2 regions of the Halovibrio sp. HP20-59 genome follow, and region 2 is predicted to be linked to the other one. Evidence: predicted binding sites of a transcription regulator. Region 2 holds the regulator's gene; the other holds the start of a gene.
What was found. Region 2 encodes FNR, which switches genes on or off when oxygen is low (the NO sensors DNR and NnrR bind a similar motif). Its sites were predicted from a motif close to TTGATNTANATCAA; they were not measured.
Positions count from the first base shown of each region.

Region 1: hemN (oxygen-independent coproporphyrinogen III oxidase) is a predicted target of FNR. The motif match lies at 2,904-2,917, and genes of this name have one in related genera.

Region 1 is NZ_JAWJUW020000006.1:57,163-63,627, reverse strand. Features, by position in the region: gene RZA33_RS08860 (nitrate reductase subunit alpha) at 1-1,174, opposite strand, end outside; gene hemN (oxygen-independent coproporphyrinogen III oxidase) at 1,349-2,734, opposite strand; gene ubiU (ubiquinone anaerobic biosynthesis protein UbiU) at 2,976-3,971, shown strand; gene RZA33_RS08845 (U32 family peptidase) at 3,981-4,928, shown strand; gene RZA33_RS08840 (ribonucleoside triphosphate reductase) at 5,074-6,465, shown strand, end outside.
Region 2 is NZ_JAWJUW020000001.1:130,828-137,292, forward strand. Features, by position in the region: gene RZA33_RS00625 (DUF294 nucleotidyltransferase-like domain-containing protein) at 1-1,042, shown strand, start outside; gene RZA33_RS00630 (DNA polymerase III subunit epsilon) at 1,069-1,707, shown strand; gene ttcA (tRNA 2-thiocytidine(32) synthetase TtcA) at 1,832-2,749, shown strand; gene fnr (fumarate/nitrate reduction transcriptional regulator Fnr) at 2,742-3,488, opposite strand; gene hemN (oxygen-independent coproporphyrinogen III oxidase) at 3,573-5,006, opposite strand; gene RZA33_RS00650 (sulfite exporter TauE/SafE family protein) at 5,086-5,778, opposite strand; gene ccoS (cbb3-type cytochrome oxidase assembly protein CcoS) at 5,775-6,020, opposite strand; gene RZA33_RS00660 (heavy metal translocating P-type ATPase) at 6,017-6,465, opposite strand, start outside.

The DNA of each region.
Region 1 (6,465 bases), on a different contig from region 2:
ATCCACGTGGCACCACCAGCTGGTCGCGGGTTTCGTCCCAGGCAACGGTTTTCCACTCGGGATTGTTTTCCTGGCCCAGGGCAGCATCAAAATCACTGGCACGCAGTTGGCGGCCAGGGGCGAAGCTGCCATCTTCACGCACTTCTAGTTCCACCAGGAACGGCATGTCGGTATAGCGCCGCACATAGTCAGTGAAGTAAGCACTCGGGTTATCGAGGTGGAACTCTTTGAGGATGACATGGCCCATGGCCATCGCCAGGGCGGCATCGGTGCCCTGCTTGGCGGACAGCCATTCGTCGGTCAGTTTGGAGACTTCGGCATAATCCGGAGTGATCGAAACCGTCTTGGTGCCCTTGTAACGTACTTCGGTAAAGAAGTGGGCATCCGGGGTACGCGTCTGGGGCACGTTGGAGCCCCAGGCGATAATGTAGCCGGCGTTGTACCAGTCAGCGGACTCGGGAACGTCGGTCTGCTCGCCCCAGGTCATCGGCGAGGCCGGCGGCAAGTCGCAGTACCAGTCGTAGAAGCTCATGCAGACGCCGCCAATCAGCGAGAGGTAGCGGCTACCCGCGGCGTAGCTGACCATGGACATGGCAGGAATCGGCGAGAAGCCGAGAATGCGGTCAGGACCGTACTGCTTGGCGGTGTAAACGTTAGAGGCAGCGACCAGCTCGTTGAGTTCGTCCCAGTTACCGCGAACAAAACCACCCATGCCGCGAGCACGCTTGTACTGTTTGGTCTTGGCGGGGTCTTCGACAATAGACGCCCAGGCGTCTACCGGGTCTGGGTTAGCCTTGAGCGCTTCGCGCCATAGCGCCAGCAGCGGCTTGCGCACTAATGGGTACTTCAGGCGATTGGCGCTGTACAGATACCAGGAATAGCTGGCACCGCGCGGGCAGCCACGCGGTTCATGGTTAGGCAGGTCGGGACGGGTACGCGGGTAGTCAGTCTGCTGGGTTTCCCAGGTAACTAAGCCGTTCTTAACGTAGATCTTCCAGCTACAGGAGCCGGTGCAGTTCACCCCATGGGTGCTGCGTACTACTTTGTCGTGCTGCCAGCGGGCACGATAACTATCTTCCCACTGGCGGGATTCGCTGCGTAGTTCGCCGTGTTCGTTGGCAAAAGGCTCGCGGGACTTGCGGAAGAAATTCAGCCGATCTATGAAGTGACTCATGGTCGATCTCCAGGCTCCTCGGAAATTTGCATACCCGTCAGTGCGGGTTCCATGGAGTGGATTCTGCGTGATCGACAAGCGAATTACTGCGTGATTACCTCCATATACACCCTGTCTACCCCCAAGGTGATAGAGCGGCGAACGTAAAGGAATAGACGGTTGGCGCTGTTGAAATCACACCGTGCGCGAATAACGGTTTTCTGTTGGTTTCAGGTAGGCGTCGAACGCCATGGCCAGGTTGCGGATCATCAATCTCCCTGAAGGCAGCACCTCGATGTCATGGTCGCGCAAAGCAACTAACCCGTCGTCAGCCATCTCTTCGAGGCTCGCCAAGGCACTCGCGAAGTAGCTGCGAAAATCGATATTGTGCCGGGCCTCGATAGCGGCAAATTCAAGTCGGCCGTGACACATCAGCGTATTGATGACATCGCGACGCAGGCGGTCGTCATCGCTAAGGCGATAGCCACGGAAGACCGGTAAACGCCCTTCATCCAAACGATGCTGATACTGGGCAGTTTCCTTGACGTTCTGGCTGTAGGTATCGCCCACCTTGCCAATCGAAGTAATGCCCAGCCCAATCATGTCGCAGTCGGCGTGGGTAGAGTAACCCTGGAAGTTGCGCTGCAGAGTGCCATTTTCACGGGCCAGGCTCAGCTCGTCATTCGGAAGGGCGAAGTGATCCATGCCGATGTAGACATACCCTGCGGCCGTCAGGCGGTTAATCGTAAGCTCCAGCAGCTCCAGCTTGCGCTCGGGTGGCGGCATGTCTTCGGGGCGAATTAGCCGCTGAGCTTTAAACAGTTCGGGCAGATGAGCGTAGCTATAAGCGGCAATGCGATCCGGTTGCAGGTCAATAATCTTGGTTAGCGTCGTATCGAAACTCGCCACCGTCTGCAGCGGTAAACCGTAGATCAGGTCAACGCTGACCGATTCAAACCCCGCCTCGCGGGCAGCCTTGACCAGGGATACCACCTGCTCTTCACTCTGGACGCGGTTGACCGCTTGCTGCACATCGTGATCGAAGTCCTGAACCCCGAAGCTCAACCGATTGAAGCCCAGCGTGTAGAGCTCGTACACCTGTTCGGGGGTCACGGTGCGGGGGTCTACCTCCAGCGAGAATTCACGCTCTTCAGGTGCGGCGAAGTGAAAGGCTTCGTCCAGCGCCGTCATCAGTTCGCTTAGCTGGGCGTTGCTTAAGTAGGTTGGGGTGCCACCGCCCAGGTGTAGTTGGGTCATTCGCCGGGAGGTATCGAATAGCGCCCCCTGAACACGTATCTCCTGTTTTAGCCACTGGAGGTATTCGGCGGCTCGCTCGGTATTATGAGTAATGATTTTGTTGCAGGCGCAGTAATAGCACAGGCTCTTGCAGAACGGGATATGCACATAGACCGAAAGCGGCTTGGGTGCTGCGGCCCGGTTACTGCGCTCGGCAGCGCTACGGTAGTCATCCTCGGCAAACGCCGCATGAAATTGGGGCGCGGTGGGATAAGAAGTGTACCGCGGGCCTGGGCGGTCATATTTCTCTACCAGGGGGCGATTGAAGAGCAGTTCATCTTGCATGATCGAAATAGGTCTCTGAAAAGGGGCTCTAAAAGAGGTCTCTGAAAAAGAACTCTGGAAGTGGGCACAGCAAGCATTGGTTAATATTCATACAATATACGTTTTAAAAACTGCCTGCATCCAGCTTGCCTACTCGGCAGCGTTATCCTCTTTTGAAAGCCACTCCGATATGACCTGTGTCAAAAGCCAATAAAAAATAGGTGACTAAAATGCTCGGACTTTCCCCGTAAGGAGTCTCGCTATGGAGCTTGTATGTCCCGCTGGTAACCTGCCCGCCTTAAAGCGCGCCGTCGATGAAGGTGCCGACGCTGTCTATTTCGGTTTCCAGAACATCACCAACGCACGGCAATTCGCCGGGCTAAACTTTACCGACAAACGTGCCCGGGAGGGGATCGATTACGTCCACCGACATGGCAAACGCGTTTTTTGCGCTATTAATACCTACCCCCAGCCCGATGGCTGGCAACACTGGACTCGGGCCGTGGATCAGGCCGCCGAACTGGGCGTGGATGCGCTGATTCTCGCCGATATGGGGCTGCTCGACTACGCTACTCGCCATCACCCCGAGATCTCGCGGCACCTTTCAGTGCAGGGTTCGGCGACTAGCCATGAAGCGCTACGCTTTTACCGCCAGCATTTCGGCATCAAGCGCGCCGTGCTGCCACGGGTGCTGTCAATCACTCAGGTACGCGACCTGGCCAAGCAAACACCGGTAGAGCTGGAAGTGTTCGCTTTCGGCAGTCTGTGCATCATGGCCGAAGGACGCTGCTATCTCTCCTCCTACCTGACCGGCGAATCGCCCAATACCCGGGGCGTCTGCTCGCCGGCAGCCCACGTGCGCTGGGAAGAGACTCCGCAAGGCTTAGAATCGCGCCTAAACAATGTGCTTATCGACCGCTACGCCGAAGGCGAGCGCGCTGGCTACCCCACCCTATGCAAGGGTCGCTTCGAGGTAGCGGGTGAGACTTACCACGCCATCGAAGAACCCACCAGCCTCAATACCCTGGAGCTATTGCCGGAGCTGCGCGACCTGGGCATCAGTGCGGTCAAAATTGAAGGTCGCCAGCGCAGCCCTGCCTATGTCTCGAAAGTAGCCAGTATTTGGCGTCAGGCGCTCAACCGCCTAGCGACTGAGCCTGAACGCTTTCATCCAGAAGCTGCCTGGATGTCCGGCCTTGCCGAGCTTTCCGAAGGCGCCATTACCACCTTGGGCGCCTATGAACGGCGCTGGAAATAGGAGCTAACAATGTCGAGCACCACACTGCCCCAACAACCGATCTCGTCCAGCGATCCTCTACAGCTTTCCCTCGGGCCGGTTCTTTTTTACTGGACGCGAGAGCGCTATGAGGCGTTCTACCGTGAAGCAGCCGACTGGCCGGTAGAGATTATCACCTTAGGCGAAACCGTCTGCTCCAGGCGTCGCGACATGAAATTGGACGACTGGGTAGGCATTGGGCGCGAGCTTGCCCAGGCGGGCAAGCAGGTTGTACTCGCCAGCCAGACACTGATCGAGTCTGAGGCCGACCTGCGTGACCTGCGCAAGCTCTGCGATAACGGTGACTTTATTGTCGAGGCCAATGATCAGAGTGCCCTGCAACGCCTCTCCAGTGCCGGACTGCCGTTCATCGCCGGTGCTGCGCTCAACCTTTACAACCCGGCGACACTGGGCGTTATGGCCCGTGCCGGCATGCGGCGTTGGCAAGCGCCGGTGGAAATGTCACAGCAAGACTTAGCCAAGCTTATTCACGATTGCCACCAGGCAGGCATTCCCCACCCATGCGAAGTATTCGCCTACGGGCATCTCCCCTTGGCCTGGTCGTCACGCTGTTTTACCGCCCGGCGTCACCAAACACCCAAAGACCGCTGCAAGTTCGTCTGCCAAAAATACCCCGAAGGCTTGGTGCTACGTTCACAAGAGTCCCGGGATGTTTTTACCCTGAACGGTATTCAAACCCTTTCCAGCGCCTGCCAGGATCTGCGCCATGAACTGACGGTCATGGCGGATATGGGGGTGGCAGTGGCGCGTCTCAGCCCAAGAGCGGAAGGCATGGCCGAGGTAGCCAACGCCTTCGATCAGGCCCGACACGGTAGGTTGCCTGCTCCCGACCCGTTGGCATTGGTGGAGGCCGACATCTGCGACGGTTACTGGTACGGCCGACCGGGTATGGATAATACCCGCACGATGATCGACTAAAGCAATAGCCTAAGCGCCACCACGCCTTACTATTTTTCTTCATCGCTTTTGATCTGGGTCATTCTTTGAAAATCCTGAACGCTTATCCTAAAACACAACATATAGTATTTATTTTAATAAATGTGTACATATATAGGTGAATTAGGTGAAAGACTCCACCAGTGTTCAGGTAGCAAAGCATCATATTGACGTCGCCTCAACGGTCAACGAGTACCTCCAACGCGCCGACTGGCGTGTTCATGCCAATGCCAACCAGGGCTACTCATTGGGTGGTTTGATACTCAATGTATCGGGCAAGTTGATCGCTAATTACTGGCTCGATGAAATTTATCCACACGCCGTGGGGGAAGCCCATCGAGAAGGTGATTTGCATATTCACGACCTGGATATGCTGTGCGGCTATTGCGCCGGCTGGTCGCTGCGTACTTTGCTGCATGAAGGATTCAATGGGGTGCCGGGGCGCGCCGAAAGCCATCCACCCCGCCACCTTTCCAGTGCCCTGGGGCAAATGGTCAACTTTCTCGGCACCCTGCAGAACGAGTGGGCCGGGGCACAAGCCTTCAGTTCTTTCGATACCTATCTGGCACCCTACGTGCGTAAGGATGGCCTTTCATACGCCCAGGTAAAGCAGGCGATACAGGAGTTTATTTACAATCTCAACGTGCCGTCGCGCTGGGGTAGTCAGACACCTTTCACCAACTTGACCTTCGACTGGGTCTGCCCCAACGACTTGCGCCAGCAGGTGCCGGTTATCGGCGGCGAGGAGCAGCCGTTCAGCTACGGTGAGCTGCAGGTTGAAATGGACCTAATCAACCGGGCCTATTTGGAAGTCATGGAGGCCGGGGATCGCCACGGGCGTGTGTTCACCTTCCCTATACCCACTTATAACATCACTCATGATTTCGACTGGGAAAGCGACAACGCCGAGCGGCTCTTCGCACTGACCGCCAAGTACGGCCTGCCCTACTTTCAGAACTTTCTAAATTCGGATCTGGAACCTCACATGGTGCGTTCCATGTGCTGCCGCCTGCAGCTTGATTTGAGTGAACTGCTCAAACGCGGCAACGGTCTGTTCGGTAGCGCGGAGCAAACCGGATCGCTGGGGGTAGTAACGATCAATTGCGCCCGGCTGGGCTACCGCTTCGCCGGCGACCGGGCCGGGCTGCTCAGCGAGCTGGATCGCCTAATGTCGCTCGGGCGCGATAGCCTCGAACTCAAGCGCGAGCGCATTCAGCAACTGATAGATCAGGGGCTCTACCCCTTTACCCAGCGTTATCTGGGCACGCTGCGCAATCATTTCTCCACCCTAGGAGTGAATGGGCTCAACGAAATGGTGCGCAACTTTACTGGAGATCGCTGCGATATCGCCGATTCAGAGGGGCTACAGCTGGCGCTTGATCTGCTTGACCACGTCCGCGAGCGAATGCGCGAATTTCAAGAACAGACCGGCCATATGTACAACCTCGAAGCCACACCGGCGGAAGGCACGACTCACCGTTTTGCGCGGGAGGATCTGGCCCGTTTTCCTGCCATTCTC
Region 2 (6,465 bases):
AAGCCGTAGCTACGTCGTCAGTTTACAGGTCGAGCAGGCGACCAGTTTGCAAGCGCTCTCGGCGGCTAGCCAACGCACCCCTGAGCTTGTTAAAGCGCTCATGGCCCAAGGGGTAAAACTGCGTTTCGCTATGGATCTGCTCGCCGCGCTGAATGGCCGTATCATGAGTAAAGCCTGGGAGTTCACTATTGAGGAGCAGTATCGCGAGCAGAGCTGCATGATGGTCATGGGCAGTGAGGGTCGCGGCGAGCAAATTCTTAAAACGGACCAGGATAACGGCTTGATTCTCGCCGATGATGCGCAGTGGCCCGGCCTGGAAAGCCACATGCAAACGCTCACCGATACCTTGATTCAGCTGGGTTACCCGCCATGCCCCGGCAATATTATGGTATCGAATCCCGAGTGGGTGGCCACGGTATCGCAGTGGAAAAGCAATATAGCCAAATGGGCTAGCAAGCGTGATGGCGACAGTCTGTTAAAACTAGCGATAATGCTCGATGCCCACGCTGTGGCGGGTAACCCGAGCCTGCTGGAAAGTGTCCGCGAGGAACTGTTTAAACGCTGTTCAGGCGATGAGCTGCTGCTGTCCTACTTTGCGCGCACGGCACTACGCTTTTCAACGCCGCTGACACTGTTTGGCTCGCTGAAAAAGCCTCAACACGGTATCGATATTAAAAAAGGCGGCATTTTCCCGATTGTTCACGGCGTGCGCACCATGGCGCTTGAGCGACGTATTAGTGCCACTTCGACGTTTGAGCGCTTAGACGCACTGGCCGCCGACGGTCGTTTGGACCGCCGTTTTGCTGATGACTTAGGCGAGGCCTTGGCACTTTTCACCGAACTGCGCCTTAAACAGCAGCTCAGCATTTTGGATACGGCGAGCAATGGGCAAGAAACTGACTCCCAAAAGGGCAGTCGCGCGAACCGCGTGGTGGTGCAAGACCTCTCTTCGCTTGAACGGGACCTACTGCGCGAGGCGCTGCACATTGTGAAAGACTTCAAGCAGCGTCTTTCCCATCGTTATCATTTGGAGTATTCGTGAGTGGAATAGGGATATTGGACAAACACGTGGCGCTCTTTAGCGGGCCTCTACGTACCATGCGCCGTGAAAGCGATCGGCGCCGCTGTGCTCATTCGCCCTATGCGTGGCTATTTCAGCCCTATATGGGCGATGAGCTTGTCGCGCTGGCCTGTTATGAAACGTCCATGCCGTCATCGTCAGTGATCAGTGTTGCGGCGGTCGTGCTGAGTCAACAGCAGGTGCATACCAGCCGTGCCTTTGAGGCGACGCTAGGCACCGTCGAGCAGCCGGACAGCGCTTTACTACGACGTCATCAGTTGCTGTACAAAGTGGGTGAAATAACCGACTCAAACAGTAATAGCTTAAGCGCACTAGTGGAATTTATCGGCAATCGACCAATTGTGGGGTGGCAATTAGCAAAGCGAATTGGGGGGCTCAATACACTCCTTCGTCGTCGCTTGAACTTCGCACTGCCTAATGCCCAGGTCGATGTGGCGAAGCTGCACCAGCGCCAGCTGCGCCGCCTGCGCCCGTTGTTGGAGGCACCCAGTAGCTTTGCCCAGGCACTGGCGTGCTGGCAAGTACCCGCCATGGGAGGTCAGAGTGTACTCGGTGAGGCAACCTCAAGCGCACTGTTGTATATGCGTTTACAGCGCCTTATGGCGGAACTGCCTAGGGATGAGTAAGAGGCGCATAGGTTAGGGAGGGGCAAGCCATCGTTGGTTCAAGCGGTGAGTGTTGTTAGAATGATGCTTTAATTTTGCTCTCTAGCGTTTCTCATCTCACCATCTCCTCGGCAGTGCCTATACCATGCAATCGCTTGATCATTTTGCCCCCGCTGATTTTGAAACGACGTTATCCGCCCCCACGGACGCTGAGCACGATCAGTCAGCGCTGGCAGCCAAACAAAAGCGCGAATTTAACAAGCTGCAAAAGCGCCTGCGTCGAGAAGTGGGCAATGCGATTATTGATTACCAAATGATCAATGAAGGTGATCGTGTGATGGTGTGTCTTTCCGGCGGCAAGGATAGCTATACCATGCTGGAGATTCTGCGCAATTTGCAGCGCAACGCGCCGGTCAACTTCTCCTTGGTGGCGGTCAATTTAGACCAAAAGCAGCCGGGTTTTCCTGAACACGTGCTACCAAAATATCTGGATAAGCAGGGCGTGGAGTACCATATTGTCGAGCGCGATACCTACTCGGTAGTGAAAGAGAAAACGCCGGAAGGCAAAACCACCTGCGCGCTCTGTTCACGGCTAAGACGCGGCTCGCTTTACGGCTTTGCCGAAGAGATTGGCGCCAACAAAATTGCCTTGGGTCATCACCGTGAAGATATTTTGGAAACGCTGTTTCTGAATATGTTTTTCGGCGGCAACTTGAAAGCGATGCCGCCAAAACTGCTATCAGATGATGGTAAGAACATCGTTATTCGGCCGCTGGCCTACTGCAAAGAGGCAGATATCGCCGAATTTTCGCGGCTAATGGAATTTCCGATCATTCCCTGCAATCTATGCGGCTCCCAGCCCAATATGCAGCGCCAAGTGGTCAAAGAGATGCTTGCTGAGTGGGATAAAAAGTTTCCTGGCCGCTTGGAAAGTATGTTTAAAGCCGTCACCAATATCGCACCTTCGCAGCTCGCAGACCGTCAACTGTATGATTTTGCAGGGTTGGAAGCCAGGCAGGCAGAACTCTTGGCTGGGCGCATCCAGGCTTTTAACGTTAGTTAGCCGTTTGTTCTTCCTCTTCGGCGAGGGTAAGCAAACGTGGCATGTCGAGGATATTGACCTCACGGCCCGAAACTGCCACCACGTTTTGTTGCTGAAAGCGGCTTAATATACGGCTGACCGTTTCCACCGCTAAGCCCAGGTAATTGCCGATATCGGCCCTGGGCATGGAAAGGCGAAAGCTATAAGGCGAGTAGCCCCGGCGCCGAAAACGATCCGAAAGGGTAATTAGAAAGCTTGCCAGCCGCTGGTCGGCGGTTTTACGCGACAGCAGACGCATCATGCGCCGGTCATCGCGCAACTCTTTACTCATGCTGCGATACAGCTGGCCGCGCAGCTCAGGCAGCTCCTCGGAGAGTAAATCCAGGCGATCGAAGGGGATCTCGCAAATGGTCGTGGTTTCCAGGGCGATTACGCTGCCGGGGTACTGCTCTTCGTCAATGCCATCTAACCCGACTAACTCACTGGGGAGATAGAAATTGGTCAGCTGCTCGCTGCCGTTACCTTCGGCAGTGATCTGTTTCAAACTGCCCGAACGTACCGCGTAAACGCTGGTAAAGGTGTCGCCTTGGCGAAACAGCGGCTCGCCTTTTTTGAGCGGCGCTCGGCGACGAATAATCGCATCGAACTGCCCCATATCTTCCAGCTCAAGGGCAAGCGGCAGGCAAAGTGAGCTCAAGCTGCAGGTTTGGCAGCGTGCTTCGTGGAGTAGTGAGCGGCGATAGCTCATAGGTTCCGACATGCGTTGCTCCTTGAGTGGGTCACGCTTATCAATTAGAAAAACCTTACTTATTATAGCCGCTTTAGCATGCCTGCCCAAAGGTGATTAAACAATCTTTGAGTAGCGCTGACCTGTTTGCCCAGGTAGGTGAGTATCAAATGCCATGGCTAGATGGCGAATCAGTAACCGCCCCATGGGCGTGGCGTTAAGTTGGTCGCCGCTGCGGGTCAGTAAACCATCCTGCTCGGCAACCTCCAGGCGTTCAAGCGCGGGTGCAAAGTAGCGCGGGGCATCAATGCCCCAGCGCTGACCAACGGCGGCCAGGTCAATGCGCATATCGCACATCAGTCGCTCAATGACGTCTCGGCGGATAAGGTCGTCATTACTCAACCTTACGCCACGTCCCGTAGCTAGCCAGCCCTGATCCATCGCCGCTTCGTAGCGGGCCAGCTCGCTAGGATTTTGGGCATAGACGTCATCAATGCGTGAAATTGCCGAAACGCCAAGCCCGACCAAGTCGCACTGAGCGTGGCTGGAATAGCCCTGGAAGTTGCGCTGTAGCGAGCCTTCGCGCTGGGCAACCGCCAAGCTATCGTCTGGGCGGGCAAAGTGATCCATGCCGATATGCACGTAGCCTGCTGCGGTGAGCATTTCGATGGTGGTGCGCAGAATCGCCAGCTTTTCTTCGCCACCCGGCAAGTCATCGACATTGATGCGCCGCTGGGGTGCAAAGCGCTCGGGCATATGGGCGTAGTTAAACACTGATAGGCGCGCCGGGTTTAGCTCAATAACTTGACGCAGTGTATCCGCGAAGCTCTTTTCGGTTTGAAACGGCAGGCCATAAATGAGGTCGAGGTTGAGCGAGCGAAAGCCCAGGCGGTGGGCCTCATCCATGAGCGTTTCAGTGAGCACCCGTGGCTGAATACGGTTAATCGCTTTCTGCACCAGCGGGTTTAAATCCTGCACACCCAGGCTAATGCGGTTAAAGCCTAGCGCTTGAAGGTGGCGGAGGGTAAACACATCCGCTTCGCGGGGATCTATTTCAATCGCGTAGTCGCGATCAGCCGCGGACGAAAGGCCAAAGCGCGCATCCAAACGGTCAATCAGGTCGCCCATCTGGTTTAAGCTGAGAAAGGTGGGTGTACCGCCGCCCCAATGCAGCTGCTCCACCGGTCGTGATGTATCCAAGTGGCGGGCGGTCAGCACCATTTCCCGGTCAAGCCGGGTTAAATAGGGCTCGGCCAGGGCGGTGTTTTTGGTAGCGATTTTATTACACGCACAGTAAAAGCAGATCTTGCGGCAGAAGGGCACATGGACATAAATCGATAGCGAGCGATGGCTGGCATTGCTGCGTTCCATCGCCTGGGTTAGGTCGCTGGGCGTAAATTGGTCGTGAAACGACAGCGCTGTCGGGTAAGAGGTATAGCGTGGGCCACTGGTATCGTAGCGGCGCAGCAAGGCTTCATCCCACTCCGGCTGCGTGGGCGCTGCCGCAGCGGAAGCGGCACGAGGTGAAGCCGCAAGGGCATGAACGGGCATGGGAAAGGCGCTCCAACGTTAGGGACTACCGCTAGCTTAATCCTAGCGACCGGTACAAACGTTGAGCCACGTCATGCTATTAGAGGGTGTGCGCCGTGAGCGCCCACAACTGCCACAGTGCAAAAGCGATAATCGTCACCGCGGCCAGGCTGCGCGTTGCGGGGTGACGAATCAAATGGCTTAGCTGGCGCGCGGCGAGGCCTGTAGCGAGTAGTGCAGGGAGAGTGCCAAGACCGAATGCGCCCATGAGCAGGGCGCCTTGCAGCGGGTCGGCAATCGCCAAACTCCAGGCCAGCATGGAGTAGACCAACCCACAGGGCAGCCAGCCCCATAGTGCACCCAGCGCGAAGGCTTGGGGGATATGCACCACCGGCATTAAGCGCCTACCCACGGGCTCGATAAAGCGCCATAGGCGGCGGCCCACCGCTTCAACCTTGAGCAGTCCCTTCCACCAGTTGGCGATATACAGCGCCATTAATATCAGCATCAGCGCGGCAAATACCTGCAGCAGCAGGCGTGCCGTAGAGGAAAGCGAAAACAGTGTGCCTAGCAGGGCCACCAGCGCGCCTGCGCTCATATAGCTGATAATACGACCTGCGTTATAGCTGAGTAGCAGGCCGCCCATACGCGCCGGATGACGCATGCTGGGCGGCACTGCAAAGGTGAGTGCGCTCATGATGCCACCGCACATGCCGATGCAATGGGCGCCGCCCATCAAGCCAAACACAAACGCCGCCATTAGTGGCGGTAGATCAAGCCCCGTTGGATTCATGGCCGAGGCTCTTGGTCGTCGGGTGTGTCGGCCGCTGATTTTTCAGAAGGTCTTGGCTGTGCCTGCTGACGCTGGCGGCGCTGCTCAGGACTCAGGTCGTTTTCATCCTCGTCGAACAAAATGCGGTGCGCCGGGCCTTCTAAGTCGTCGAACTGATCGTTTTTGACCGCCCAGAAAAACGCCCAAACAGCAAGACCGAGCAGAATCAGTGAAAGTGGAATAAGCAGATAGAGAATTGTCATGCGGTCACCGGTTGTGGGGCACTCAGCGATGGGGTTGGCGGGCTGCGCCAGCGTGACAGCCGTAGGGAATTGCCCACCACTACCAGCGAGCTAAGCGACATGCCAATAGCCGCTAGCCAAGGCGGTACCAAGCCCATCGCCGCCAGCGGCAGCGCCGAAACGTTATAGCACACCGACCAGATCATATTTTGGCGCATGATACGCCGGGTGGCGCGGGAAACCTCAATGGCTTCAAAAATCCGCATCAAGCGCGGGCTTAGCAGTACTGCGTCGGCCCGGGTGCGAGCCAGGTCGGTGGCACCGTTCATCGCAATGGCCACATCGGCTCCCGCCAACACCGGTACGTCGTTGATGCCGTCGCCAATCATCACCACGGTTTCACCCGCAGCTTGAAGCTCTTTCATCCGAGCCAGCTTGCCCTCCGGGCTGATGCCCGCATGCCAGG